4 regions of the Pseudomonas sp. GWSMS-1 genome follow, and region 4 is predicted to be linked to each of the others. Evidence: predicted binding sites of a transcription regulator. Region 4 holds the regulator's gene; each other region holds the start of a gene.
What was found. Region 4 encodes FliA, which starts transcription of late flagellar genes. Its sites were predicted from a motif close to CTAAAGTTTNNNNNNNNNNNGCCGNTAA; they were not measured.
Positions count from the first base shown of each region.

Region 1: the regulator FliA is predicted to act here: its motif matches at 5,135-5,162, upstream of motA (flagellar motor stator protein MotA).
Region 2: the regulator FliA is predicted to act here: its motif matches at 2,911-2,938, upstream of ACEPAJ_RS10725 (methyl-accepting chemotaxis protein).
Region 3: the regulator FliA is predicted to act here: its motif matches at 5,006-5,033, upstream of ACEPAJ_RS05480 (methyl-accepting chemotaxis protein).

Region 1 is NZ_JBMHHV010000005.1:3,277,746-3,285,188, forward strand. It holds gene ACEPAJ_RS19070 (trimeric intracellular cation channel family protein) at 1-452, opposite strand, end outside; gene orn (oligoribonuclease) at 583-1,125, opposite strand; gene ACEPAJ_RS19080 (class I SAM-dependent methyltransferase) at 1,166-1,939, opposite strand; gene rsgA (small ribosomal subunit biogenesis GTPase RsgA) at 2,059-3,090, shown strand; gene motB (flagellar motor protein MotB) at 3,210-4,220, opposite strand; gene motA (flagellar motor stator protein MotA) at 4,229-5,080, opposite strand; gene ACEPAJ_RS19100 (HDOD domain-containing protein) at 5,199-6,713, shown strand; gene ACEPAJ_RS19105 (rhodanese-like domain-containing protein) at 6,758-7,443, shown strand, end outside.
Region 2 is NZ_JBMHHV010000005.1:1,551,178-1,558,620, reverse strand. It holds partial or broken gene acnA (aconitate hydratase AcnA) at 47-2,790, shown strand; gene ACEPAJ_RS10725 (methyl-accepting chemotaxis protein) at 2,967-4,532, shown strand; gene ACEPAJ_RS10720 (fatty acid cis/trans isomerase) at 4,575-6,854, opposite strand; gene metH (methionine synthase) at 7,023-7,443, shown strand, end outside.
Region 3 is NZ_JBMHHV010000005.1:449,561-457,003, forward strand. It holds gene ACEPAJ_RS05465 (putative nucleotidyltransferase substrate binding domain-containing protein) at 1-1,511, opposite strand, end outside; gene ACEPAJ_RS05470 (phosphate ABC transporter substrate-binding protein) at 1,666-2,070, opposite strand; gene ACEPAJ_RS05475 (porin) at 2,082-3,257, opposite strand; gene ACEPAJ_RS05480 (methyl-accepting chemotaxis protein) at 3,281-4,900, opposite strand; gene ACEPAJ_RS05485 (malate synthase G) at 5,178-7,355, opposite strand.
Region 4 is NZ_JBMHHV010000005.1:869,874-877,316, reverse strand. It holds gene ACEPAJ_RS07555 (protein-glutamate methylesterase/protein-glutamine glutaminase) at 1-331, opposite strand, end outside; gene ACEPAJ_RS07550 (chemotaxis protein CheA) at 376-2,544, opposite strand; gene ACEPAJ_RS07545 (protein phosphatase CheZ) at 2,558-3,346, opposite strand; gene ACEPAJ_RS07540 (chemotaxis response regulator CheY) at 3,365-3,739, opposite strand; gene fliA (RNA polymerase sigma factor FliA) at 3,833-4,579, opposite strand; gene fleN (flagellar synthesis regulator FleN) at 4,576-5,406, opposite strand; gene flhF (flagellar biosynthesis protein FlhF) at 5,484-6,782, opposite strand; gene flhA (flagellar biosynthesis protein FlhA) at 6,798-7,443, opposite strand, start outside.

The DNA.
Region 1 (7,443 bases), 2.4 Mb from region 4:
CTGGCATACAGTTCGCGGCGAAAAATCAGGGGCACGTCGTTGCAGAAGATATCCCGCAAAATGCCGCCGAATACGCCGGTAATAACCCCACTGACCGCTGCGATCAGTGGGCCGTGCCCCATGTCCAGGGCAATCTGGCAGCCAATCAGGGTGAAGGCCACCAGCCCCATGGCGTCCAGCACCAGAAACAGCGAGCGCAGATGCCGCATCAGGGGCGCGATAAACACCGTGACCAGCGCGGCGAAGGTGGTCAGCACCAGGTATTCGGGATGCTTGACCCACGTCAGCGGGTAGTGCCCCAGCAGCATGTCACGCACCGAGCCGCCCCCCAGGGCGGTAATGCAGGCGATCAACGCCACGCCGAACCAGTCCATGCCGCGCCGCCCGGCCGATAGCGCACCGGTCATGGCTTCGGCGGTGATCGCTATGAGGTACAACACAGTCAGCAACATCGATCAGCCCCTGCCAAAAGGCGCGCAGTCTACATGCCCGCGAGAGCATGCGGGCACCTAAAAACCACGACACACGCTACGGGCAGACCGCTAGGCGCGTACAGGCGTTGCTTAATGCGCAGTCGACGCCCTAGACCTTGATGAAATGCTCGCGGTAATGACGCAGCTCGGCGATGGACTCACGGATATCGTCCAGTGCCTGATGCGTGCCTTGCTTCTGGAACGACTCTTTGACCTGTGGCGCCCACATCCCAGCGAGGATTTTCAGGGTCGACACATCCAGTGCGCGGTAATGGAAGTAGGCGTCCAAGTTCTGCATGTACTTACACAGGAAGCGCCGATCCTGGCCAATGCTGTTGCCGCAGATCGGTGACTTGCCTTTTGGCACCCATTGCTCAAGGAAGGCAATGGTCATGGCCTCGGCCTCGGCGGGGCTGATTTTGCTCTCGCGTACACGCTGGGTCAGACCGCTGCCACCGTGAGTGCGGGTATTCCACTCGTCCATACCGGCGAGCAACTCATCACTCTGATGGACGGCGATCACCGGACCTTCGGCGAGGATATTCAGGTCGCTGTCGGTAACGATGGTGGCCATCTCGATGATGACGTCCGTTTCGGGCTCCAGACCGGTCATTTCCAGGTCGATCCAGATTAGATTCTGCGGGTTCTGCATGCGGGGATCCTCGGCTAAGGCCGACAGTTTAGCGAATAAATCAGCCGCGCATGCGCCACACCAGCAATTGCGAGTTACGCCAGTCGTGCAGCTCGATCAGCTGATCCGCTAACTGACCAGGCACCTCGAAGGTATTACTGATCAGCAGACTGCCAGCCGGCATCTGCTCGCAGGCCTGAACCCACAACGCTGCCATGGGCGCAGGCGAGAGAAAGCAATACACCACATCGAATACAGACAAGTCCGTGCGCCAGAGGCTTTGATAGCGAACCTGACAATTACCCCGGCGCAAGGCGCGCAACCAAGCGATGGCAAAGGACAACGGCGCCGTTTCTACGCCAACAAAATGTGCCTGCGGGAACTGCCGGGCCAGGCTCAGTAGCATGCCGGCCGGGCCACACCCCAGGTCGATAAAACGAAAATGCTCGGGCTGCTCGCGCAACACCTGCACCAGATGCTGCCGGGTACCGGCTCCGGTCAGGTACAGCGGCACCTGCTCGGTAAAACTGTTCCAGTTGAGCAGCAACACCAGGACAAACCCGCCCAGAAAAAACCAGGACGGAAGAGGCGCACCGCTCGCCAACAGCAACGCCGGCGCAAACAGCAGGTTCAACCCGCACCACCAGCGCGACAAGCCTAGGTAGCGGGCCAGCGCGGCGGCGATCAATCCCTGGCTCAGCCCAACAGCCAGCCAAGTTGGCCGCCAGGGAGCCACCTGCGCGGCCAGATACAGGGCCACGCCGACCAACAACGTCGCGCCCAGCTGCGCGCCTAAAGCCAGCAGCGCCGGGTATCGCCGGACAACGCGCAGCATGCAGACTCCTGACCAGACCGACCAATAATGCGCCGCAGTGTAGCCGCGTCAGCAGCGCAATTGGCAGCCCGTGCTAGACTCGCGACCGTTTATTGCGCAATTCAACTCTCGGAAGACCCATGGCCAAACGCCAACTCAACCGCCGGCAAAACTGGCGTATCGAAAAAATTCAGGGCGAGCGTGCCGCCCGCGCCGCCAAGCGCGAATCGCAGGCTGTACAAATTCTCGAAGGCGGCGATTTAGGCCCGGAACAAACCGGCCTGGTGATCGCCCACTTCGGCGTGCAGGTCGAGGTTGAAGCACTGGACGGCGAGCTGGCCGGCCAGGTATTCCGCTGCCACTTACGCGCTAACCTGCCCACCATGGTGACTGGCGACCAGGTGGTGTGGCGCGCCGGCAATCAAGGCATTGGGGTCATTGTTGCGCAGCTGCCACGCAGCACTGAACTTTGCCGCCCGGACACCCGCGGCCAGTTGAAACCGGTGGCGGCCAACGTTGACCTGATCGTGATCGTCTTCGCCCCGCTGCCCGAGCCACACGCCAACCTAATCGATCGCTACCTGGTGGCCGCCGAGCACGCCGGCATCCGCCCACTGCTGCTGCTGAACAAGGCCGACCTGATCGACGAGCAGAATGGCATCGCGCTAAACGCCATGCTCGACGTCTACCGCCAACTGGGTTACCCACTGCTGGAAGTGTCGGCGCATCACGGCGACGGCATGGATCAGCTCAAGCAACAGCTCGATGGCAACGTCAGCGTCTTCGTCGGCCAGTCGGGGGTCGGCAAATCATCGCTGGTCAACACCCTGCTACCGGATGTAGACACCCGCGTCGGGCCGCTTTCGGAGCTTTCCGGCCTCGGCACTCACACCACCACCACGGCACGCCTGTTCCACTTCCCCGGCGGCGGCGAGTTGATCGACTCCCCGGGGATTCGTGAGTTTGGTCTGGTGCACGTCAGCCGCGATGACGTTGAAGCCGGCTTTATTGAGTTCGGTGAGCTGATCGGGCAATGCCGTTTCCGCGATTGCAAACATGACCGCGAACCGGGCTGCGCCCTGCTCAAGGCACTGGAAGATGGTCGCTTGCACCCGCAACGCATGGCCAGCTACCGGCAAATCCTGGCGAGCCTGCCGGAAGCCGATTACTGAAAAATCGCCGGAGCGTTTTTTAACATCGCGCCGCGACGACCCGCAAGGTGGCCGCCAGGGATGGCAGGCCATCAACAAAAAAGGCCGCGACATGTCGCGGCCTTCTGTAAAACGCCAGCTCACTCGGTAGGCTGATCGAACTGCAGCACACCGTCTTCGAAGATATTCAGTCGCTCGCGTAGCTGCCCATCGGGCAACGGATCACCCGGCGCGCTAGGCGCCGCCGCATCGGGCTCGCCAGGCGCGACTAGCGCATCGCCTGCACTGACATCACTCTGCGCGCCCTCAATGGCCCGCTGGGCCTTCTTCGTCAGCACCACTATATCGATACGGCGATTAACCGGGTTGAGCGGGTTCTCGCGATCAAACAACGCCGACGAGGCATACCCCACGACACGCGCCACCTGCGCATCATCATAGCCACCCGCCACCAAGACTCGCCGCGCCGCATTTGCGCGATCCGCGGACAGCTCCCAGTTGCCATAACCACCGCGCCCTGCAAAGGGCTGAGCATCCGTGTGGCCACTGACGCTGATTTTGTTCGGCACCGCCGCAATCGTGTCCGTCATGGCCAGCAGAATGTCCTCGAAATAAGGCTGCAACCGTGCACTGCCAGAGGCAAACATCGGCCGATTAGCAGCATCCATAATCTGGATGCGCAAGCCGTCCTGGGTGATTTCGAAAAGAATCTGATCCTTAAAGTTCTGCAGCTGAGGGTTTTCCTCCACTTTGTTTTGCAGCTCTTGCAGCAGCAACTCCAGGCGCTCACGCTCAACTTCCTCGGCTATCGACTCAGCTTGCAGCTTATCCACATCCGCCCGCGCATCCTCGGCAGGAGTACCTTCATCCTGCGGAACATCATTAAGCGTTTTATCAGGCGCGGGGGTAGGCGTACCGCCAAGGTCGATCACATAAGGGCTGGCACTTTCGGAAAAGCCGACGGGGTCTTGAAAATAGCCGGAGATAAGTTTTTTCTGCTCTGGCGTGGCCGATGACATCAGCCACATCACCATAAAGAACGCCATCATCGCCGTGGCGAAGTCAGCAAAGGCGATTTTCCAAGCACCACCATGGTGGCCGCCAGCAACCTTTTTGACGCGTTTGACGATGATCGGCTGGTTGTTTTCCATGCGGCGCTCTAGCTCCCACGCATGGCTTGCTCAAGCTCGGAAAAGCTTGGCCGATGCGCCGGAAACAACACTTTGCGCGAGAATTCGACGGCCAGCGATGGCGGCATGCCTGAGGCCGAAGCCACCAAGCCCGCCTTGATTGCCTCATAGACGTTCAGTTCTTCTTTGGCATCGTGTTCCAGCGAGCCAGCCAGTGGGCCGAAGAAGCCATAGGATGCGAGGATCCCGAGGAAGGTGCCGACCAGTGCGGTGCCAACCTTCTCGCCGATCTCGGCGTTATCCGCCTCGGCCAGGATCGACATGGTAATCACAATACCCAGTACCGCGGCCACGATCCCCATCGCGGGCATGCCGTCGGCAATCTTCGCCACGGCATGCGCTGGGTGCTCGAGTTCTTCTTTGAGGCTGGTGATTTCCATGTCAAACAACCCCTCAAGCTCGTGCGGGGCCATGTTGCCGGACGACATGATGCGCAGGTAATCACAGATAAAAGCGGTCATCCGCTGATCTTTGAGGATGCCGGGGTACTTGCTGAATATCGGGCTGGCGGCAGGGTCTTCAACATCAGCCTCGATGGCCATCATGCCTTCACGGCGACTCTTGTTGAGAATTTCGTAAAGCAGCTTAAGCACATCCAGGTAATAGTGATGGGTGAAGCGGGAGCTGAACATGCTCAGCGACTTCTTGAACACTTGCATAAACATGCTGCCGGGGTTGGCCTGCAGAAAGGCCCCCAATGCAGCGCCGCCAATGATCATCACTTCGAAGGGATGGACCAACGCCATAAATTTGCCGCCCGAGAGGATAAACCCTCCCAGTACGCTGGCGAATACAACAATGATGCCGATGATTTTTGCCATAGAAAGACACTTGCCAGAGAGGGTAGAAGGGGCTTTGCAAAACAACCCTTCTATTTATCGGAAGTTTTGCGCGAGACTATAGCCAGTTAAGGTCAAAAGCCAGCTTGTCTCAATACACATGCCTAAGCCCACCCACCATCCGCGCAACCTGACAGACTGGCTCAAGCAGCTAGACAGCCAGCTATTGCCTGCCTCAACCGACAGCCAACAGCAGCTGCGTCGTGCCCTGGCGGACAGTAATCGCTCGATGCGCGAACTGGCGGAGTTAATGCAGAGTTGCCCGGCCCTGGCGCTCAACGTCATGCGCGAGGCCAACCGCAAGAGCAGCGGGCTCAGCGAGCGGACTGAAAGCCTCGAAGCCGCCATCAGCCGTCTCGGCATCAAACGCACCGAAGAGTTGCTTAATCGCCTGCCTGCGTTGCCCGAGCAGGAGCTACCAAAGGCACTCCGGCAGATCCTGCTGGTCAGCCAGCATGCCTGCCAGCAGGCCAACGGCCTGTTCGCCGGCCGCCTGGCGCGCCTGTGGCAGGAAGTGCACTGGGGCAGCCTGCTGTTTCTCGCACCAATCTGGACCCTGCTGGCCGCTCACCCGGAACTGTTCGATAAATGGGAACAGCGGGTGCTGGTCAACGGTGAAGCGGCGACCAAGGTTGAGCAGGAGTTGCTCGGCGTGCCTCTGCTGAAACTATGCCTGGCGCTGAGCGAGCAGTGGAACCTGCCGGAATGGATAACCCAGGGGTATCGCTTACTGGTCAACGACAGGCGCTTACTGGTCAAAGCCCTGCACATCGCCCGTGACAATCAACATCCGCTGCATCAGCAACAGTGCCTGGACGCGGATAGCAACCTGCGCCGCTGGCTGACCCTGCCAGCCAACAGTATTCTCTTGGCCAATGGCCTGGCGATTTCTGGGCACTATGCCTGGAACGGCCCGCATAGCCTGCGCTGGCAGCGCCTGACCGGCTTATTCCTGCAGCTGCCACTCGATAACGTGCAGCAACTGTTGCACCAGAACGCCGTCAGCAGCGCCCGCCTGATGCCCAGCTCAGACCTCTGGCACCCGGCCGAAGCCTTGCTGTGGCCGTGGTCGGCGCGGCACCTGCAAGCCACTGCCACACAACCCAGCGCCGCACTCGTCAGCGAGTGGCGCCAGCATTGCGCGCAGTTGCTCGCCCAACCCAGCGCCTTTACCAATGTGCTGCAACTCACCGCCTGCGCCAATCAAGCCCTTCAAGCCTGCGGCATGCAGCGCGTGTTGATCCTGCTGGCGGATCGCAACCACACCCGTTTAATCGCCCAGCAGCAGAGCGGCCTAGACAAGGCAGCAGCCAGCCTCAGCCTCGACCCACAGCAAAGCCAGGTGCTGCGCCGCTTGCTGAGCGCCCCGGCGCAATTGAAGCTGAGCCCCGCCAACATCGCGCAGTTTTCCGCCCTACTACCGGGCACGTTGAAAAACCTGTTCCCCAGCGAACACCTGCTGATTCGCTCGATCGCCAGCAACAACCGCGTGGTCATGCTGATCTTCGCAGACCAGGGTGGCCGGGCGCTGAGCGACACCAGCGTGCAGGGCTTCGGCAAAACCGTGCAATGCATTGAGCGTGCCCTCGCCAGCTTTGCCAACCGCGGGCGATAGGCTTTCCGCTACAATCCGTCCTTTCCCGTCGAAAGAGGCCCGGCATGACCGCCTTCGCTGAGTTGCCCTTGCTGATCGAACCCGCCCAACTGGCCAGCCGCTTGGAGGCGCCCGAGCTGATTCTGGTCGACCTGACCAGCCAGGCGCGCTACGCCGCTGGCCACATCCTTGGCGCACGCTTTGTCGACCCCAAGCGTACTCAGCTGGGCCAGCAGCCAGCTCCCGGCTTGCTGCCTGAGCAGGCGCAGCTTGAGCAACTGTTCGGCGAGCTGGGACATAATCCCGATGCTGTCTACGTGGTGTATGACGATGAGGGCGGCGGCTGGGCCGGACGCTTTATCTGGCTGCTGGATGTAATCGGCCATCGCCACTATCACTACCTAGACGGCGGCCTGCTGGCCTGGCAGGCAGAAAAACGCGAGCTGAGTACCGCTGTGCCGCCAGCCGGCACGCAAGCCATACGTTTGAATATCGACCCCACACCCACGGCCACCCGCGAATACCTGCAAAGCCGTCTCGGCGCCACCGATTTGGCGATCTGGGATGCCCGCTCGCCCGGCGAATACAGCGGCGAGAAAATCCTAGCGCAGAAAGCCGGGCATGTCCCCGGCGCGGTCAATTTTGAATGGACCGCGGGCATGGACCCGTCCCGCGCACTGCGCATTCGTCAGGACATCCAGGCGCAACTCGACAGCCTCGGCATCACGCCCGACAAAGAAATCATTACCCA
Region 2 (7,443 bases), 680 kb from region 4:
CAGCCACCAACCGGCTTGCACAGTGACAAGCCACAGGAGACGCGCAATGCCTTCCTTAGACAGCCTGAATAGCCAACGCAGCCTCGATGTAGAAGGCCAGAGCTACCAGTACTTCAGCCTCCCTGAAGCCGCCAAATCCCTTGGCAACATCGACCAGTTACCGATGTCATTGAAGGTTCTGTTAGAGAACCTATTGCGCTGGGAAGACGGTAAAACCGTCACCGGCAACGACCTGCAGGCCATGGCCGATTGGCTAAAGAGCCGCAGCTCCGAGCGCGAAATCCAGTACCGCCCCGCCCGCGTATTGATGCAGGACTTCACCGGCGTGCCCGCCGTGGTCGACCTCGCGGCCATGCGTGACGCCATGGCCAAGGCTGGCGGCGACCCGCAGAAGATCAACCCGCTATCGCCCGTTGACTTGGTGATCGACCACTCGGTAATGGTCGACCAATTCGCCACACATAACGCGTTCGAACAGAACGTCGCCATCGAGATGCAGCGTAACGGCGAGCGCTATGCCTTCCTACGCTGGGGCCAGCATGCCTTCGATAACTTCAGCGTGGTGCCGCCGGGTACCGGCATCTGCCACCAGGTCAACTTGGAGTACCTCGGCCGCACCGTCTGGACCAAAGAAGAAGACGGTCAAACTTTCGCCTTCCCCGACACCCTGGTTGGTACAGACTCACATACCACCATGATCAACGGCCTCGGCATTCTCGGCTGGGGTGTCGGCGGCATCGAGGCGGAAGCGGCAATGCTCGGCCAGCCCGTGTCGATGCTGATTCCCGAGGTCATTGGCTTCAAGCTCAGCGGCAAACTCAAGGAAGGCATCACCGCCACCGACCTGGTGCTAACCGTCACGCAAATGCTGCGCAGCAAAGGCGTCGTCGGCAAGTTTGTCGAGTTTTATGGCGACGGCTTGGCCGACCTGCCGCTGGCGGATCGCGCCACCATCGCCAACATGGCCCGGAATACGGCGCCACCTGTGGCTTCTTCCCGGTCGATGACATCACCCTCGGCTATTTGCGCCTATCCGGCCGGCCGCCGCAGACCGTCAAATTGGTTGAGGCCTACTGCAAAGCCCAAGGCCTGTGGCGCGAGAGCGGGGTTGAGCCGTTATTTACGGACAGCCTGGAGCTGGACATGGGCAGCGTCGAGGCCTGCCTGGCCGGGCCAAAACGCCCACAGGACCGCGTCGCCCTGCCCCAGGTCAAACAAGCTTTCGATGACTTTCTTGGGCTGCAACTCAAGCCCAATGCAGGCGCGGAATCACGCCTGCTCGACGAAGGGGGTGGTGGCGCTGCGATCGGCAGCGCCACCCAGGTTGGCGAGGTGGATTATGAACATGAGGGACAGATGCATCGCCTGAAAAACGGCGCCGTGGTCATCGCTGCAATTACCTCCTGCACCAACACCTCCAACCCCAGCGTGATGATGGCCGCCGGCCTGCTGGCGAAAAAAGCCGTGGAGAAAGGCCTGCAGCGCAAGCCGTGGGTGAAAAGCTCACTGGCACCGGGCTCCAAGGTGGTCACCGAATACTTCAATGCCGCCGGCCTGACCCGCTATCTGGATGAGCTGGGCTTCGACCTGGTGGGCTACGGTTGCACCACCTGCATTGGTAATTCCGGGCCGCTGCTTGAGCCCATCGAGCAGGCTATCCAGCAATCTGACATGAGCGTCGCCTCAGTGCTGTCCGGTAACCGTAACTTCGAGGGCCGCGTGCATCCGCTGGTGAAAACCAACTGGTTGGCCTCACCGCCCTTGGTCGTCGCCTATGCGCTGGCCGGCACGGTAAGGATGGACATAACCTCTGAACCCTTGGGGCTGGGAAAGGATGGCCAGCCGGTTTACCTCAAAGACATCTGGCCGAGCCAGGCGGAAATCGCCGAGGCGATCCTCAAGGTCGACACAGCGATGTTCCACAAGGAATACGCCGAGGTGTTCGCCGGGGATGCCGAGTGGCAGGCCATCGACATACCGCAAACCGCCACCTATAGCTGGCAGGATGACTCGACCTACATCCAGCATCCACCGTTCTTCGAGAATATCGCCGAGGCGCCACCGCATATTGGTGACATTCACCAAGCGCGTATTCTTGCCCTGCTTGGCGATTCGGTGACCACTGACCACATCTCCCCCGCCGGCAACATCAAGGCCGACAGCCCAGCCGGGCGCTACCTGCGTGAACAGGGCGTCGAGCCGGTCGACTTCAACTCCTACGGCTCACGGCGCGGCAATCATCACGTGATGATGCGCGGCACCTTCGCCAATATCCGCATCCGTAACGAGATGCTCGGCGGCGCAGAAGGCGGCAACACCCTGCACGTGCCGAGTGGCGAGCAGCTGTCGATCTATGACGCCGCCATGCGCTATCAGGAGGCCGGCACCCCGCTGGTGGTCATTGCCGGCAAAGAGTACGGCACCGGTTCAAGCCGCGACTGGGCGGCCAAGGGCACCAACCTGCTCGGCATCAAAGCGGTCATTGCCGAAAGCTTCGAGCGCATCCACCGCTCCAATTTAGTGGGTATGGGCGTCTTGCCGTTGCAGTTTAAACCCGGGCAAACCCGCAAAACGCTCAACCTCACGGGCAAAGAGACACTCAACATCTGCGGCCTGGATGGTGTTGAACTCCACCCGTCCATGACCTTAACCCTGGACATCCTGCGCGAGGACAACAGCCGCGACAGCATTGAAGTGCTCTGCCGCATCGACACCCTCAACGAAGTGGAATACTTCAAGGCCGGGGGCATCCTGCATTACGTACTGCGGCAGTTGATCGCCAGCCACTAGCTCCGCCCGAGAGCCTTACGTGCCGGGCAAAAAACACCATCAGGTCAAGGACGACCACGACCATGGCATAAATGTGACGCCATTCAAAAAGCGGTTAAACTCGCCGGCACGGATTTCGCCCTCAACTTCGCCCGCCATTGGCCGATGAAGAGGCATTACAACGACGGATAATTGCCATGCGTAACAACCAGCCGGTCACTCAGCGCGAACGTAGCTTCCCTGCTCAGCAACGACTGATCTCGACGACTGACCTCAAAGGTCAGATCAGCTACTGCAATGACGCGTTTGTCGAGATCAGTGGCTTCACCCGCGATGAGTTGATTCGTGCGCCGCACAATCTGGTACGTCACCCCGACGTACCGCCTGCGGTGTTCCAGCACATGTGGGACACCCTGAAAAGCGGCCGGCCGTGGATGGGGATTGTTAAGAACCGTTGTAAGAACGGCGATCATTACTGGGTTAACGCCTACGTCACGCCCGTGACGGAAAACAACCAGGTAGTGGGTTACGAATCCGTACGGGTCAAGCCAACCGCCGAACAGGTGCGTCGCGCAGAAGCCCTGTATCAGCGCATCAACAGCGGTAAGTCCGCCGTCCCGAGTAAGGATAAGTGGCTACCAACTCTGCAGGGCTGGCTGCCCTTTATACTGATCAGTCAGATTGGCTTTCTTATCGGTATTTGGCTTGATTCCAGCTGGGGCTTTGCCCTCGCGGCGGCGCTGTCGATACCGCTGGGCTTGGCCGGGTTGAGCTGGCAACAACGTGGCCTCAAGCGCCTGCTGCGTCTGGCTGACCAGACCACTTCTGACCCGCTGATCGCGCAGATGTACACCGACAGCCGCGGTGCTCAGGGTCGCCTGGAAATGGCGACGCTCAGCCAGGAAGCGCGCCTGAAAACCTGTCTGACCCGTTTGCAGGACACCGCCGAACAGCTCACCCTGCAGGCTAAGCAGGCCGATACCCTGGCACATAACAGCTCCGCCGGGCTTGAGCGCCAACGCAATGAAACCGATCAGGTGGCCACTGCAATCAATGAAATGGCCGCCACCACTCTGGAAGTGGCGAGCAACGTGGCGCGTACCGCCATCGCCACTCAGGATGCAAATCGCCTGACCAGCGCTGGGCGCACCATTGCCAGTGAAACCCGCCAAGCGATTCAGCGCCTGTCGCAATCGGTCGGTGATACCGGTGAAACGGTGACCCGCCTGGCCCAAGACAGCAATGAAATTGGCGGTGTAGTCGATGTCATCAAAGGCATCGCCGACCAGACCAACCTGCTCGCACTCAACGCCGCCATCGAGGCCGCTCGTGCGGGCGAAATGGGCCGTGGCTTTGCCGTGGTGGCTGATGAAGTGCGCTCACTGGCGCAGCGCACCGCCGAATCCACCGGGCAAATTCACCAACTGATCGCAAAGCTGCAGCGCACCGCCGAAGAAGCAGTCATGACCATGGAAATCGGCCGTAAACAGGCCGAAGAAGGTGTTGTGCGCGTGCAGCAAGCCGACGACGCACTGGCGGGTATCAGTGAAGCCGTTGCCAATATTGCCAACATGGCCGATCAGATTGCCGCCGCGGCTGAGGAGCAGAGCGCGGTAGCTGATGAGGTCAACCGCAGCATCACCACCATCGCTCAACTGGCCGACCAAACAGCCGGTGAGGCGCATGACACGGCGATGCTCAGTGAGGCTCTAACCGCCACCGCTCAAGGTCAGTACGCCTTGGTCGAGCGCTTCAACCGCTAATCCTGAAACGGCGCATTGCCTAGCCATGCGCCGCCCTCCCGGTTACAAATTCTCGTAGCGGTTCATGTCCAGCACACCGGCCTCAATGGGCTCGGTTTGCTGGATATACGCTGACATATCGTGGAAATAACGCCAGAACTCAGGATGAGTACGGCGAATCCCCCAGCGCTCAACCACCTGTTCGAATGCCGGCGTATCACGGGCCTGCTCCATCGCACTGACAAACTCCGCCACCTGCTCAACCTGAACATTGAAGATAAAGTTCGGGTAGCTGCTGAGCACCCCGGGATAAACCGTCAAGGTATCCAGCGTGGGCTGGTAGCGCAGCTCCTCGCCCAACATAAACGCCACATTGGTGTGCGCGCGGTTACGCAGCAGGCTGTAAACCTCACGCTGCCCACCGGGCATTTCCACCCGCAGCAGAGTGGCCTCGGGCAGTTGGTCGATTACTTTGAGCGCACCCGCTGGCTTAGCCGTTAAACGGCTCAAAGATTGTTCCGCGCGCTGCAGCTCGGGGTCCACACCCGGGCGATGGCAATGCGCACCGCTGCAACGATTGATCGGATCTGGGCGCGCATTCAGGCTGCCGTAACGCTCCAGTAAGGTCTCGACAAAACTACGTTTGGCATCGCCGCCCGCCAAGCGCAAGGCACTCGGGGTTTTAGTATCGATCGCCTGGTAATCGAGCCAGATTTTCAGCTTGCCGCTGCTCTGGTACCAATCGCTTAAATAGGCCTGACGCGACTGCGCAGGCATCAAACGCAGGAAGTTGACCTCCGCACCATTGCGGATCAAATCGAAATACAGCCTCGTTTGCGCCTGATGGGAGACATTGCCGAACACATCGAAATTCACCACCAACTGGTAATAGGTGCGTTCCAGCAACGGGAAGTCCAGCCACCAGATCGTCTGCGGCACCTCGCCAATCAGGCCTTTGCGCACCGAGGCGCTGTCATGTTGGCGGAAGATCGACAGCAACGCGTTATCGTTGCCCGCCCAGATGTGCGACCAGCTCGGCGCTGGCGCGTCGGCATAACGCTGCATACGTAACGCTTCGTACTCATTACGCTTATTGCGGTAGCTGCGCCAAATGCCCAGCAAGTCGGTAAGGCTGTCGAGTTGCCCGGGTATGGCCAGCAAGTCTTTGGCCTGCTCGCGGTACGCCGGGTCAGTGATGTACAAATCGTGCTGCGGGTCTTGGAACACCGCCCAGAAATTATCGCGAATCACATCCGTGGCAATCTGCCCGCGGCACACCGGCCCCCGGATAAAGGTGCGCACGAAATATTCGGCGTTATCCAGCATGAACTGGTAACGCGCCTGCGGCGGAATCGCGGCAAAGGTTTCAAACGGATTGGCGCGGCGCTGGGCGCCATACCCTGGTACAGCGTCGGCCTGCCAGTCGCTGGCGAAGAATAATTCCTTGACCCGAGCCAGCTTGGCCGCACTCAGCGCATAGGTGATGTGGGTCTTGTGCACAATCACCCCCTGCACCGGCGTCAGGCGGTAGTAGAACTCGCTGCCTGGATCGGAATTGGGCAAGCGCGTAGCAATGATGTCCACTGGCTGACCGCTGGGCGTGCGCGAACGCACCATCTGAAAGAAATGCCCCGGCTCACCTCCCGTGAAATGCATATGGGCAAGAAAAAGATGCTCATACAGCCAACGGGAAACCAGCGCCTCACGGGCGCCGGGGGCGTTCATAAAGGCTTCCCAGGTGGCGATCTGCTGCGCTTCGGCCGCACTGGCCTGCAGCGCTTGTTGATCGACCTGCGCACCCTGCTCGATCCAAGCCTGCAGCATTTGATAGTCGGTCTCAGTCAAACCAGTCACCGCGAACGGCATGCCCGCTTGCGGGTTGTTGCGGGCAAACGTCTCGAACTCCTGCGGCAGCGGGCATTGGTTGACCCGGCTGATGTTGATCTGCAGCTCAGCCGGCAGCTTGCTATTAGCGGCAAACGGCTGCTGGTGGCCCAACTCCAACATCCGTGCGAGCAAGGCGGCCTGGCCGCCCTGCTGATCCAGCACAGAGGTGAAACCTTTACGCTGCCAAGCTGCTGCACCGTGGGCATCGACAAACAACCGGGTGGTGGCCTGGGCTTCGGTGCGTGTACCTGCGTAAACCGTCGCTTTGCTCGCCCCCCGCTGCACGCCTTCAGCACTGCCCAAATTGAGCTGACAGGCCGCGTCGTAACAGGCATGACAGGCCACACAATTCTTGGTGAAAATCGGTTGAATGTCGCGACTGTAGGAGATGGGCTCGGCCGCGTGTAATGCGCCGATGAACAATAAACACGTGCTAAGCAGTAAGCGACCGAACATGGAAGCGTCTCTGAAATGGTCTGAGCGGCGATTCTAGCTGCCCACAGCGCGGCAAGGCCAACCCATGAACATGAATGAAATTCATGGAAAAGCACAGGGCACTGCAAAAGCGTGCAGCTTTGCTATGATCGCGCATCTTTTTTTCACGCGTCTCAGGTAGTTCTCCCCATGTCTCTGTCCGATCGCAGCGCCCGCCTCAACGCTCTTCAGCAAGCCCTGAAGGAACGTATCCTGATTCTCGACGGCGGCATGGGTACCATGATCCAGAGCTACAAGCTGGAGGAGGAAGACTACCGTGGTGCTCGCTTCGCCGACTGGCCGCAAGACGTTAAGGGCAACAACGACCTGCTGATCCTCAGCCGCCCGGACGTCATCGGCGCCATCGAGAAAGCCTACCTCGATGCCGGCGCCGACATTCTCGAAACCAACACCTTCAACGCCACCCAAGTGTCCCAAGCCGACTACGGCATGGAGAGCCTGGTGTATGAGTTAAACGTCGAAGGGGCTCGCGTGGCTCGCCGCGTGGCCGATGCGAAAACCCTGGAGACTCCGGACAAGCCGCGCTTTGTGGCCGGCGTGCTTGGCCCAA
Region 3 (7,443 bases), 420 kb from region 4:
GCCATCATGCGCTGAAACAGGCTATTGCCCGCCACGTGTTTAAGCATGCCCTGACGCAATTGTTCGCAGCCCTGCGGCGCGCCCCAGACGGCGCGCAGGTCGAAGTAAATAGTGGAAGCCAGCAGGTTTTCCGGGGTGGTTGCCTGAACAAAGCTGTCAAAGCGCTTACTCCACTCCTGGCGCGACAGGCACAGCTCAGGATTGCCGGCCATGATATTGCCCTTGCACAGGGTAAAGCCGCACTGGGCCAGGCGCAGGTTGATCTCATGGGCCAGTGGCAATAAGCGTCCACGTATCGCCGCCGCCTCGGCGGCGTCAGGAGCTTCGAAGAGAATGCCGTTGTCCTGGTCGGTGTGCAGGGTCTGTTCGCTGCGGCCTTCGCTGCCGAACACCAGCCAGGTGAATGGGATGCCAGGGTCGCCCATGTCCTCCAGGGTCAGCTCGATGACCCGGCACACGGTGTGGTCGTTGAGCAGGGTGATCAGCTGAGTGATCTGTGTCGAGCTGGCGCCATGGGCGAGCATGTTATCGACCAGTTGGCAGACATCACTGCGCAGCGCGGCGAGGGTTTCCACCCGTCCGGCATGGCGAATGGTGCGCGCCAGGTGCACAAGGTCGACCCGTTGCAGGCTGAACAGGTCGCGCTCGGAGATCACACCGCAGAGTTTGTCGTGCTCGACCAGGCAGACGTGGGCGATATGCCGCTCGGTCATGGCCATGGCGGCATCGAAGGCACTGGCATCCGGCGGCAAGTAGAACGGTGCAGGGGTCATCAGGCTGGCGATGGGTTGTTCCAGCACACTGCCGTCCGCCACCACTCGGCGCAAGTCGCGCAGGGTAAAAATGCCCAGAGGTTTATGTGTGGGGTCGACGATGACGATGCTGCCGACCTGCTGTTCGTGCATCAGTTTGACCGCATCGCGCAGCGGCATTTCTGGGGCGCAGCTGACGGGCGTGCGCATGGCCAATTGGCCAAGACGGGTATCCAGCGAATACTGCGCACCCAGGGTTTCCACCGCATTCATCTGCACCTGCTGATTGACCTGGTCGAGCAGGCTGCTGACCCCGCGCAGGGCAAAGTCGCGCAGCGGATTGGACAGGGCGAAAAGTTTGATAAATGCGGGCTTATTCAGCAGCAGGCAGAAGGTGTCTTCGGCGGCCAGGTGTTCGGTGCGGGTGGCGCGCTCGCCGATCAGCGCAGCCAGCGGGAAGCATTCACCGCTGGTGATCTCGAAGGTGGTTTCCGTGCCGCGCCGTGCCGAATGCGGGCGTTCGCCATGCACGCGGCCCTGTTTGACAATATAGAAGTGCTCAACCGGGCCGTCGGTCGGCTTGATGATTGTTTCACCTTCGCCATAAAACCGCAGCTGACAGTTCTCCACCAGATACGCCAGGTGAGCGGTATCCATCTGATTGAACGGCGGAAATTTCTGCAGAAAGGCCATGGTGCCATGGATGTTCTGCAGCACCGCCGTTTTGCCGGCTTGGGCGATTGCATCTGCGCTGCTCATGGGTGGCCTCACGGTTTGCTCTATGAGCATGATCGACTGGCGCTGTGGGGTAGGCCATTGGACGTAAGTCTAGGCGTTGGGTGCCCTGTGTAAGAGGCATAAAAAAGCCCTTGGATTTTTCAATCCAAGGGCTCTGATGACGATGCTGCAATGATTAAGGCAGGGTAAAGAGAACCTTCACACTGTCATTCACTGCGGCGGCATCTACATAGCCAATCGCATCGGCTTCAGCGGCCACCTTGGCGATGACATCAGCGTCGCCGCCAACGCTTGGTAGCGGTTGGCCCTTGCCGGTGAAAACGAGTCCAGACCAGTATGATTTGAGCTGTGATTCACTCTTGTTGGTCACTGCACTGTAGAACTTGTCCTTGGTTGCAGACCAATCCTTGTGGTCAACGCCTTTCATGGATTTGTCTTTGCCCAGAAAGATGTTGCTGACGTCTGCCTGGCTTGGAGCCTTGGCCGCGCCCGGATTAACGATTACTGCGACTTCGGCCTGAGCCAGCGCGCTAACGCTGAGGCACACGGCGACGCAGAGCGTTTGAATGGAATGCTTCATCAATGCTCTCCTCAGAATACGAAGTCGACGCCGACGCTGATGATGTCACCGTCAAAGTTGCGGGCTGGGCTGCCGAGGGCACCGTTGGAACTGTCGGACAGGGCGTTGTCGAAGGCTTCCTGTGCGGTACGGACGAATACGCCGTCATAGCCACCGGAGGTGTCTACGCGTTTGTATTCGCTTTTCAACACGACGTTGGGCAGCAGGTTGTAGTTCAGGCCCAGAGTCCAGGAGTTCTGCCGACCAGCATCGTCGTCCAGTTGGGCGTAAGTCACGTGAGTGAGGAACTCGCCGAAGCGACGGCCGCCCATCAGGTAGAACGCATCAATGGTGCCGCTGTTGTCAGCTTCGATGCTACGCGAGGTCCACTCGTTGCTGGTCAGCCAGGTGCCGTTGTCGTACTGATAGCCAATGGAAGTAAACTTACCCTTTTGCTTATCAATGGTCTGGAAGCGCTGAACGCCTGGGCCATTCAAGCCGAGGAAAGGGATGTTCGGGCGGTTGACGAAGTCTTCGATCTCGGTGCTGAGATCCGCTTCTACATACCCTACGCGCAGGGTACCGAAGTCATTGGTGGCCAGGCTGATATTGGCGGCAAAGACTTTCTCGTAGTCGATGTCGTGCATCTCATCGAAGGCGAAGATGTCACGGTTTTTAGCTTGGCTACCGGCGACTTGGAAGGCCAGTGAACCGAAGGACAGCGGCATGTTGTAGACCGCGTCTACACCTTCGTAGTTGGACAGCTGGACTTGGCTGTACACCTCGTCAGGCAAGCGCAGCCACGGGTAGCTGAAGCCTACGTCGATGCTTTCCGAGTACATGTACACCGGGGTGCGCAGGCGGCCGACGCGCAGCATCAGGTTGTCAGTTGTCTGCCAGGACAGGTACAGCCACTCGATATTGGCCTGCCAGTCGTCCTGCGCCGGCTTGGCAGTGACTTGCGCAGTGATGCCCACGGTATCGGTCAGGCCGTACTGGATCTGGGCCCCGAATTTGGACAGCTGGTCGCCGCGCCAGGAGTCAGTGGTTTGGCCGGTGATGCCATAGCTACGGCCATCATCTTCGCCACCGAGGTGGGTGATGCCGACCGTACCAAAGGTATTGAAGCGGTGTTCGCCTTGCTCCAGCGCGAAAGCTGGAGCAGCGGCCAGGCAGATGGCCAAGGGAAGCAGACGAGCTTTAAACATGCAGTGATGCTCCTGTGTTCAGGTTAAACGCGGAATTGGGCAGTCGCCGCGCGCAGATGATCCCCTGTGCTGACCAACTGTTCGCCGAGACGAGCCGTTGCTTCTGCACCTTGAGCGGTTGCTTGTGCGTCCTGCTGCAACACTTGTGTATCTTGCTGGATGGAACTGGAAAGGCCGATTTGTTCCTGGGTGAACTGCGCGATACCAGCATTAAGCTGATTAATATGGCCGACGGCGCCGGCAATCGCTTCGAGTATCTGGGTGGCTTGCACGGAGCGCTCGATGCTCGCCTGAGCTTTTTCGCCATTGGCGGTCATCACGCTGAGTACGCCATTGGCGCTGTTCTGCAGACGCAGAATGATGTTCTGGATTTCGGCGGTGGAGGCGGCGGTTTTCGAGGCCAGGTTGCGCACTTCATCGGCCACCACGGCAAAACCCCGGCCCTGCTCGCCTGCCCGCGCGGCCTCGATGGCGGCGTTGAGTGCCAGCAGGTTGGTTTGCTCGGCAATGCTGCGAATCACGGTCAGTACTGAGCCCACCTGCTGGGTTTCCTCTTCCAGCTGCTGCATGGCACTGACAGCACCCATTACGCTGCTGCCGAGGTCGCTGATGCTGCTCGACAGACTGCCGATGTTCTTGCGCGCCTGATCCGCCTGCTGCGAGGCTGCCCCGGCTTCTTCGGAGGCCTGTTGTGAACGGTGGGCAACCTCCTGAATGCTGTTGGTCATCGTCAGAATGTCACGGCTGATCGAGTCGGTATGGCCTTGCTGCGAACGTGAGTTTTCCTTGGAGTCTTGAGTCAGCCGGTACAGTTCCTGGGACATGCCGGCGAGCGGGCTGGCAGCTTCGATGATCTGGCGGATGGTGCCTTGCAGCTTGTCGATAAAGCTGTTGAACAGCTGAATCATTTCACCGATTTCATCATTGGAGTCGACATTCACTCGGCGAGTCAGGTCGCCATCACCCCGGGCGATTGCCTGTAGTGAGGTGATCACGCCACGCACGTTGGTCATGGTGCCGCGAATTACCAGCACTGAAGCAATGCTGATTAGCAGTACCAGAATGGCTGACAGAGCAAAGCCTACGCGGGTGGTGGTGGCGTTGTCCGTGCGGGTTTGCGCCAGGGTTTCCTGAAAGTCTTCATATGCATGGGTACGGAACGCATTGCCGAGTTTTTGCGCTTCACCCAAGTCACTGGCCATGCGGCCGAGGTTGGGCGCCAGGTCTTCAAAGCTGGCGCTGCCTTTAATCAGCTGCTCTGAGGCGGGCAGGGCGTTGTCCGCGTAACGCTGTATTGCGCTCCGCCAGGCGTCCAGTTCCTGACGGCGGTCCGCTTGGGTGACCAGGGTCTGCAGTTCCTGCTGCATGTCCGCAATGTCAGTCAGGACTTTGCGCGCTTCATCGAGGGTTTCCAGCTCTCCGGCGGCGACTGCGCTATTAAGCAGGCCCGGTAAACGTGAGTACTGGAAGATCACCGCATCGGCCTTCTCAAGGGTCGGGAAACTATTGGTTTCCAGGGTGACCAGGCGCACATCGTTGTTTGCCAGTTGTAGCGAGGTGTAGCCCACGAACAGCAGCAGACCCAGCAAGGCAATGGCGGGCAGCAGTAAGAACTTCAGTGTCAGCGAGAGATTTTTCAACATGGCAGATGTACCCAAAGAGGGGCGCGGAGTATACCGAGTTCATATAGTGGCGTAATGCCGCTTTTCGGTCATTTTTTAGTCATATTCCGTTATGGCTATATTATGGTTTCGGCTGGCATGCCTATTCCTATAGCCAATAAAGTGAGTATCTGCTTGAAATTGTCGAACAAAAGCGAGGCCGCCAGCCTGATGCAAGTCACTGTGCCTGTGCTTTGCTGGCAGCCAATAATAAAAAACCGCCCCGAAGGGCGGTTTTTTATGTGGCTTCAGCTGCGGGTTACAGGCCGTTGGCGGCTTTGAACTCGCGGCGGCGGCGGTGCAGGACTGGCTCGGTGTAGCCGTTCGGCTGCTTGGCGCCTTCGACCACCAGTTCCAGGGCAGCCTGGAAGGCGATGTTGCTGTCGAAGTTCGGTGCCAGCGGACGGTACAGCGGATCAGCTGCGTTCTGACGGTCAACCACCGGTGCCATGCGCTTGAGGCTGGCAACGATCTGCTCTTCAGTGGCGATGCCATGACGCAGCCAGTTGGCCAGTAGCTGGCTGGAGATGCGCAGGGTAGCGCGGTCTTCCATCAGGCCGACATCATTGATGTCCGGCACCTTGGAGCAGCCGACGCCCTGGTCGATCCAGCGCACTACATAACCGAGGATTCCCTGGGAGTTGTTGTCCAGTTCGTTCTGGATCTCATCAGCCGACCAGTTGGTGTCCTTGGCCAGCGGAATGCTCAGGATGTCGTCGATGGACGCGCGCTCACGCTTGGCCAGTTCGGCCTGACGGGCGAACACGTCGACCTTGTGGTAGTGCAGCGCGTGCAGCGCGGCGGCGGTCGGCGACGGAACCCAGGCGGTGTTGGCCCCGGCCAGTGGGTGAGCGATTTTCTGCTCAAGCATGCCGGCCATCAGGTCGGGCATGGCCCACATACCTTTACCGATCTGTGCACGGCCTTGCAGGCCAGTGGCCAGGCCGACATCGACGTTGTTGTTCTCGTAAGCGGCGATCCACTTCTCGTTTTTCATGGCGGCTTTACGCACGACGGCGCCGGCTTCCATGGAGGTGTGGATTTCGTCACCGGTGCGGTCGAGGAAGCCGGTGTTGATGAACACCACGCGCTCGCTGGCGGCTTTGATGCACGCCTTGAGGTTAACGGTGGTGCGACGCTCTTCGTCCATGATGCCGACTTTCAGCGTGTTGCGCGTCAGGCCCAGGACGTCTTCAACGCGGCCGAAGATCTCGGTGGTGAATGCCACTTCTTCTGGACCGTGCATCTTCGGCTTAACGATGTACATGCTGCCGGTGCGGGTGTTTTTGCGGCTGGTGTTGCCATTCAGGTTGTGCACGGCGATCAGGCTGGTAAACAGCGCGTCCTGGATGCCTTCCGGAATCTCGTTGCCTTGGGCATCGAGAATCGCCGGGTTGGTCATCAGGTGACCGACGTTACGAATGAACAGCAGGCTGCGCCCGTGCAGGGTCAGCTCGGAGCCGTCGGTCTGGGTGTAGACGCGGTCCGGGTTCATGGTGCGGGTGAAGGTCTGGCCGCCTTTGGCCACTTCTTCGGACAGGTCGCCCTTCATCAGGCCCAGCCAGTTGCGGTAGACCACGACTTTGTCGTCGGCATCGACCGCGGCAATGGAGTCTTCGCAGTCCATGATGGTGGTCAGCGCAGCTTCCATCAGCACGTCTTTAACGCCGGCTGCGTCGGTCTGGCCGACTGGGGTGCTGGCGTCGATCTGGATTTCGAAGTGCAGGCCGTTGTGCTTGAGCAGTACGGCGATTGGCGCTTCGGCAGGGCCTTGGAAACCAACCAGTTGCGCGTCATCACGCAGGCCGCTGTTGCTGCCGCCTTTGAGGGCGACGACCAGCTTGCCGTCAACAATGCTGTAGCCGGTGGAGTCGACGTGCGAGCCAGCAGCCAGCGGTGCGGCATCGTCGAGGAAGGCGCGGGCGAAGGCGATGACTTTGTCACCACGAACCTTGTTGTAGCCACGGCCTTTTTCGGCGCCGCCTTCTTCGCTGATCGCATCAGTGCCGTACAGTGCGTCGTACAGCGAGCCCCAGCGCGCGTTGGAGGCGTTCAGGGCGAAGCGCGCGTTCATCACCGGTACAACCAGCTGCGGGCCAGCCAGACGGGCGATTTCTTCGTCGACATTCTGGGTTGTGGCCTGGAAGTCAGCCGGCTCTGGCAGCAGGTAGCCGATTTCCTGCAGGAAGGCTTTGTAAGCCGCTGCATCATGGGCCTGGCCGGCGCGGGCTTGGTGCCATGCGTCGATCTGTGCCTGGATCTGGTCGCGCTTGGCGAGCAGGGCGTGGTTTTTCGGTGCCAGGTCATTGATGACCGCTTCGGCACCTGCCCAGAACGTCTCGGCACTCAGGCCGGTACCGGGGATGGCTTCGTTGTTCACGAAGTCGAACAGCACTTTGGCAACCTGCAGGCTGCCTACTTGAACGCGTTCAGTCATCACTTGCCTCACTCTGCTCAGCTCTACTCAATAGCCGCGTCGGACATGGGTAATAAGTCATGTAGTCCGAGGCGCGGCATACTACATC
Region 4 (7,443 bases):
TGTCTTCAAAGTTCTTCGGCAGAAAGTCCACGGCACCCGCTTCAAGGGCATCCAGGGTTACACGGGCGCCCTCATGGGTCAGCGAGGAGAACATCAATACCGGCGTGGGGCAGCGCTGCATGATATTACGCACGGCCGTGATGCCATCCATCATCGGCATCTCGTAATCCATGGTAATCACATCAGGCTTGAGCGCCTGCGCCTGCTCGATGGCTTCACGACCGTTAGTGGCGGTGCCGATTACCTGGATATTCGGATCAGCTGAGAGAATTTCCGACACGCGCCGACGAAAAAAACCGGAGTCATCTACCACCAACACCTTAACAGCCATATACAACTCCTAAGCGGCGCGACAAATACCCGCGCCGCGAACAATCAGACACGTCGCGCGTAATGTTTGAGCATGCTCGGCACGTCAAGAATCAGAGCAATACGGCCATCACCGGTAATCGTCGCGCCTGACATGCCTGGGGTGCCCTGCAGCATCTTGCCCAGCGGTTTGATCACCACTTCTTCCTGGCCCACCAACTGATCGACCACAAAGCCAATACGCTGGCTGCCGACGGTCAGAATCACCACATGTCCTTCGCCTTGCTCTACGTGGGCGGCATTGCCGACTAACCAACGCTTGAGATAGAACAGCGGCAAGGCTTTATCACGCACAACCACCACTTCTTGACCATCCACAATATTGGTGCGTGACAGGTCAAGGTGGAAGATTTCGTTAACGTTAACCAGCGGGAAGGCAAACGCCTGATTACCCAGCATCACCATCAGCGTCGGCATGATCGCCAGGGTCAGCGGCACCTTGATGACAATCTTCGACCCCTGCCCCTTCACCGAAAATACGTTGACGGTGCCGTTGAGCTGGTTAATTTTGGTTTTCACCACGTCCATGCCCACACCTCGACCGGAGACATCGGATATCTCCGTCTTGGTCGAGAAGCCGGGGGCGAAAATCAGGTTGTAGCACTCGAACTCATTGAGGCGCTCGGCCGCATCCTTATCCAGCAGACCTTTTTCAACGGCCTTCGCGCGCAATACATCCGCGTCCATGCCCTTGCCGTCATCGGAGATCGACAAGAGGATGTGATCGCCTTCCTGCTCGGCGGACAGCACCACTTTGCCGCCTCGCGCTTTACCTGATGCTTCACGCTCATCAGGGGTTTCAATGCCATGGTCAACCGCGTTGCGCACCAAGTGCACAAGCGGATCGGCCAGCGCCTCGACCAGGTTCTTATCGAGGTCGGTTTCTTCGCCGACCAGCTCCAGATTGATCTCTTTCTTGAGCTGACGCGCGAGGTCACGAACCAGACGCGGGAAACGCCCGAAAACTTTCTTGATCGGCTGCATGCGGGTTTTCATCACCGCTGTCTGCAGGTCGGCCGTCACCACATCCAGGTTGGACACCGCCTTGGACATGGCTTCATCGCCACTGCTGGAACCCAAGCGCACCAGGCGGTTACGCACCAGCACCAGCTCACCGACCATGTTCATGATTTCATCCAGGCGCGCAGTGTCGACCCGCACGGTGGTTTCCGCTTCGCTGGGCGGCGCGGCCTTTTCTACCGCAGGCGCCTTGGCGGGTTCGGCCTTGACCGCAGGTTTTGCAACAGCCGGCGCTGAACTTTTGCTGGGCTCTACTGGCTTGGCAACTGGCGCCGGCGTAGCGGCTTTGATCGCCTCTGGCTCGACAAACTTGCCTTTGCCATGCAGCTGATCGAGCAAGGCTTCGAACTCATCGTCAGTGATATCACCGCTCGCTGCAGCTGCAGCAGGCTCAGCCTTGGCTGCCGGTGTAACAGGTGCCGAAGCGGCTGGCGCTACAAACTGGCCTTTGCCATGTAGCTGGTCGAGCAGCGACTCAAACTCATCATCGGTGATTTCATTGCCAGACGTTGACTCGGGCACGGCAGGTGCGGCTGGAGCCTCGGGCGTGACGAACTGACCTTTACCATGCAACTGGTCAAGCAAGGACTCGAATTCATCATCCGTGATTTCATCGCTGCTGGCGGCACTGGAAACGGCTGCTGCCGGCTCATCCAGAGCACCGAGCAATGTCTCGAATTCACTGTCGGTAATGTCGCCAGCAACGGGCTCAGGCGCAGGCTCAACAGACACTTCAACCGGCACGACCGGTTCAGGTTCAGCACCTGCCGGTTCAGCCAGGCGCGCCAAAGCGGCTAGCAGCGCAGGAGTCGCCGGGGTTAGATCGGTACGCTCGCGCACCTCGGTAAACATGCTGTTAACGGCATCCAGTGCTTCCAGCACCACATCCATCAACGCGGAGTCGACGCGCCGCTCACCCTTGCGCAGGATGTCGAAGACGTTTTCTGCGATATGGCAGCATTCCACCAGCTCATTAAGCTGGAGAAAACCAGCACCACCTTTGACGGTATGAAACCCGCGAAAAATAGCGTTGAGCAGATTCATGTCGTCCGGGCGACTTTCCAGCTCTACCAGCTGCTCGGACAATAGTTCAAGAATCTCGCCGGCCTCTACCAGGAAGTCCTGGAGGATTTCTTCATCGGCGCCGAAGCTCATAAGACGTGTGCTCCTAAAATCCTAAGCTAGAAAGCAGGTCGTCGACATCATCTTGATTAGATGCGACGTCTTCACGCTTATCGGCATGAATCTGCGGACCTTCACCGTGGGAAGGCTCTTTTTGTTTTTCTTGTTCGGCGCGGAGCAGCTCGTGGTTGTGCTCAATGCCGGCAAATTGATCAACCTGACTGGCCATCAGCACCAGTTTCAGCAGGTTACTTTCAACCTCAGTGACCAACTGAGTGACCCGTTTGATCACCTGCCCCGTGAGATCCTGATAATCCTGAGCCAGCAAAATATCGTTGAGGTGCCCGGAAATTTTCGCGCCATCACGCTCACTGCTTGCTAGAAACAGCTCAACACGCTTGGCCAACTCACGAAAACCGTCTGCGCTCATCTCGCGGCGCATAAAACGCCCCCAGTCAGCACTCAGGCTTTGCGCTTCGGCACTGAGGTCATTAACCAGCGGCGCACTCAACTCAACCAAGTCCATGGTGCGATTGGCCGCTTTCTCGGTCATCGTCACCACATAATTTAGGCGTTCGGTGGCATCGGTGATTTGCGAGACTTCAGTGGCATGCGGCACACGAGGGTCAAGCTGAAAGTTGACGATGGCGTTATGCAGCTCACGGGTCAGCTTGCCGACCTCATGATACAAGCCACGGTCACGCGCCTTATTCAAGTCATGTATCAGCTGGACCGCTTCACCAAAGTTGCCTTTTTCTAGGCTATCTACCAGTTGGCGAGCGCTGTGCTTCAAGGACGATTCAAGATCACCCTGAGCAGGATTTTTATGCTCCATAGAACCTCGTGGCAGACATCAGCCGTTGACCCGCTCAAAGATTTTCTCAATCTTCTCTTTCAGAACCTGGGCAGTGAACGGTTTGACCACATAACCGTTAACCCCAGCCTGGGCAGCCTCGATAATCTGATCACGCTTAGCTTCCGCCGTAACCATCAGCACCGGCAGGCTTTTCAGCCGATCATCCGCACGCACAGCGCGCAGCAGATCAATACCGGTCATGCCAGGCATGTTCCAGTCCGTGACCAGAAAGTCGAAACTACCGCTTTGCAGCATTGGCAATGCAGTCGTGCCGTCATCGGCTTCTGCGGTATTGGTGAACCCCAAGTCACGCAGGAGGTTCTTGATGATCCGTCGCATCGTTGAAAAGTCATCAACGATGAGGATTTTCATGTTTTTGTCCAAGTCGACCTCCGTACAGTCCCAAACGCACCCAGCAACCTGCATGCGCCTTTATTCATGAAACCAGCCGCGCGAGCGGGCAGTTTAGTGCGCGCGCCACTCACCCAGACGGGCGCGTAAACGAGCGGCACACTGACTGTGTAGTTGGCTTACGCGTGACTCGCTAACCCCCAACACCGCGCCGATCTCTTTAAGGTTCAATTCTTCATCGTAATACAGTGCCAACACCAAGCGCTCGCGCTCTGGCAGATTGCCAATGGCATCCGCCAAGGCCGCCTGAAAGCGTTCATCTTCCAGATCACGAGAAGGTTCTAGGTGGTGGTTGCCAGCGTCTTCAGCCAGTTCGCCGTGCTCGCCGTCCTGTAACAGATCGTCGAAGCTAAACAGGCGGCTGCCTAAAGTGTCGCCAAGAATGCCGTAGTAATCCTCCAGACTCAATTGGAGTTCGGCCGCAACCTCTTGATCTTTAGCGTCCCGACCGGTTCTAGCCTCAACTTTTCGAATGGCGTCGCTGACCATGCGGCTATTGCGGTGCACCGAACGGGGGGCCCAGTCGCCTTTACGCACCTCATCGAGCATAGAACCGCGGATACGGATACCTACGAATGTCTCGAAACTGGCACCTTTGCTGGAATCGTATTTTTTTGACGCTTCAAGCAGGCCGATCATCCCGGCCTGGATCAAGTCGTCAACCTGCACACTGGCCGGCAAGCGTGCCAGCAGGTGATAGGCAATGCGTTTGACCAGAGGCGCATAGCGCTCGATCAACTGGTGCTGGGAATCCTGCGCCTGCGCTTTGCTGTACATACGAAGTCCAGAGGCTGCTGTCATATGGCCGTGTCTGCGATCGGCTGCTGCACCAGACGCTCAACAAAGAACTCTAAATGACCGCGCGGGTTGGCCGGTAAAGGCCAGGCGTCGACTTTCTGAGCGATTGCTTTGAACGCCAGCGCGCATTTCGAGCGCGGGAAAGCTTCGTAAACCGCGCGCTGCTTCTGCACGGCCTTGCGCACTGACTCATCGTAAGGCACTGCACCGACATACTGCAGGGCAACGTCAAGAAAACGGTCAGTCACTTTAGTCAGCTTAGCAAAGAGATTACGACCTTCCTGCGGGCTGTGAGCCATATTGGCCAAAACCCGAAAACGATTCATGCCGTGATCACGATTGAGCAATTTGATCAGGGCGTAAGCGTCGGTAATCGAGGTGGGTTCATCGCACACCACCACCAAAACCTCCTGTGCGGCGCGCACGAAGCTAACTACGCCATCACCGATACCGGCTGCCGTGTCGACAATCAGCACATCGAGGTTGTCGCTGATATCACTGAATGCCTGGATTAATCCAGCATGCTGCATGGGCGACAACTGCACCATACTCTGAATGCCCGAAGCGGCAGGCACGATGCGAATCCCACCTGGCCCCTGCAACAGCACATCACGCAGCTCGCACTCGCCACTGATAACGTCTTCCAGGGTGCGCTTAGCACTGAGCCCCAACAATACATCGACGTTGGCCAAACCCAGGTCGGCGTCCATCAACATGACCCGACGCCCCAGATCAGCCAGGGCCAATGCCAGGTTCACCGAGACGTTGGTCTTGCCGACGCCACCTTTGCCGCCGGTCACCGCTATCACCTGTACGGGATGCATACCCATAATTTCTAATACCTTGTCTAACGTCGACTGGAGCCACTTGGTCGGCTAAGCACCGCTCAATTCCAATAATATTTAGCTTAACTGGCACGCCGTGTAGGCTGCTGGTAAAGACCGGAAAACATCTCTGCCATCGTATCTTCACTCGGTTCTTGGGTCGCCTGCAGCCCAACGGCCCGACTCACCAACTGATGACTGCGCGGTATCTGCAAATCATCGGGAATGCGTGGCCCATCAGCGAGATAGGCTACCGGTAGACGCTGGCTAATAGCCAGACCTAAAACCTCACCCAAACTGGTGGCTTCATCCGCCTTGGTAATAATACAGCCGACCAGGCCGCAGCGTTTATAACTATGGTAGGCGGCTTTCAGCACTTGGCCCTGACTGGTCGCGGCCATCACCAGATAGCTCTTCGCATTGACTCCGCGGCTGGCTAATGTTTCCAGCTGCATGCGCAGCGCTGGATCATTGGCCGACAGGCCAGCGGTGTCGATCAGCACTACGCGCTTACGCGCCAACGGTGCCAGGGCCTGGGTCAACGATTGGCCTGGGTCGACCAGAGTGACCGGCACGTTAAGGATACGGCCCAGGGTTTTGATCTGTTCCTGCGCACCAATGCGGTAGCTATCAAGGCTGACCAGGGCGATATGCTGCGCGCCGTACTTGAGCACATAACGCGCAGCCAGCTTTGCCAAGGTCGTGGTCTTGCCCATACCCGCCGGGCCCACCAGGGCGATTACACCGCCCTCTTCCATCGGTTCTTGTTGCGGGGTCTTGATCGCGTGAGCCAGATGCGCCAGCAACATGCGCCAGGCCTGACGCGGCTCGGCAATATTGGCAATGCGCTCAAGCAGCGCTTTCGACAGCTCAGCGGACAGCCCCATGCGCTGCAGGCGACGCCACAGATTCGCTTGCTGCGGCTGGCGGCTCTGCAACTGCCCCCAGGCAATTGAACCCAACTGCACTTCAATCAGCTCACGCAGGCCATGCAGTTCGAAGCGCATGGCATCCAGGGCACCCTGATCAGCGGCGGCAGGCGCAGCACGCGCCGGAGACAACGCATCGGCCAACCGATCGACTGGCACGCTGGCGGCAGCGCCAAACAACTGACGATCCTTGCCGGCATCGACTTTCGTACGCGTGGTCAGCTCAGCCTGAGCTGTAGCGATTTTTGCCTGGGTCTTGCGCAATTCGGCTTCCAGCGCCGGATTAGGCTGACGGGCTGGCGCGGCAGGCACTTGATAATCCAATGCGGCAGTCAGCTCGACACCGCCAGCAACCCGGCGATTGCCAATGATCGAGGCATCGGCACCCAGTTCATCACGCACCAGCTTCATGGCGGTACGCATATCGGCGGCGAAAAAGCGTTTGACCTGCATGGCCTGTAACCTCGGTTAGTTCTGCCCCACCGTCGCAACGATGGTGACCTGCTTATTATCCGGAATTTCCTGGTATGCCAGTACATGGATACTCGGAACCGCCAGCCGCGCGAATCGCGAGAGCATCGCCCGGACCGGACCGGCCACCAGCAGTATCACTGGCTTGCCGAGCATCTCCTGGCGCTGCGCCGCTTCCACTAGGGAACGCTGCAGCTTCTCGGCCATGCCCGGCTCCAGGAGGATGCCCTCCTCGGAGCCTTGACCGGCCTTCTGAATACTATTTAGCAATATCTGTTCCAACCTTGGCTCAAGGGTGATCACAGGCAGCTCCAGCTCTAGTCCCACAATGCTTTGCACGATTGCACGGGCTAACGCGACACGCACCGCGGCCACCATCACGGCGGGATCTTGACTCTTCACCGAGACATTCGCGATGGCCTCGGCAATAGTGCGAATGTCGCGCACTGGCACCTGCTCCTGCAGCAGGCTTTGCAGCACCTTGAGCAGGGTCGACAGGGAAATCATCCCGGGCACCAGCTCTTCGGCAAGTTTGGGCGAGCTCTTGGCCAGCAGCTGCATCAACTGCTGCACTTCCTCGTGCCCCAGCAGTTCATGAGCATGCTTATGCAGCACTTGGTTCAGGTGGGTGGCGACCACGGTG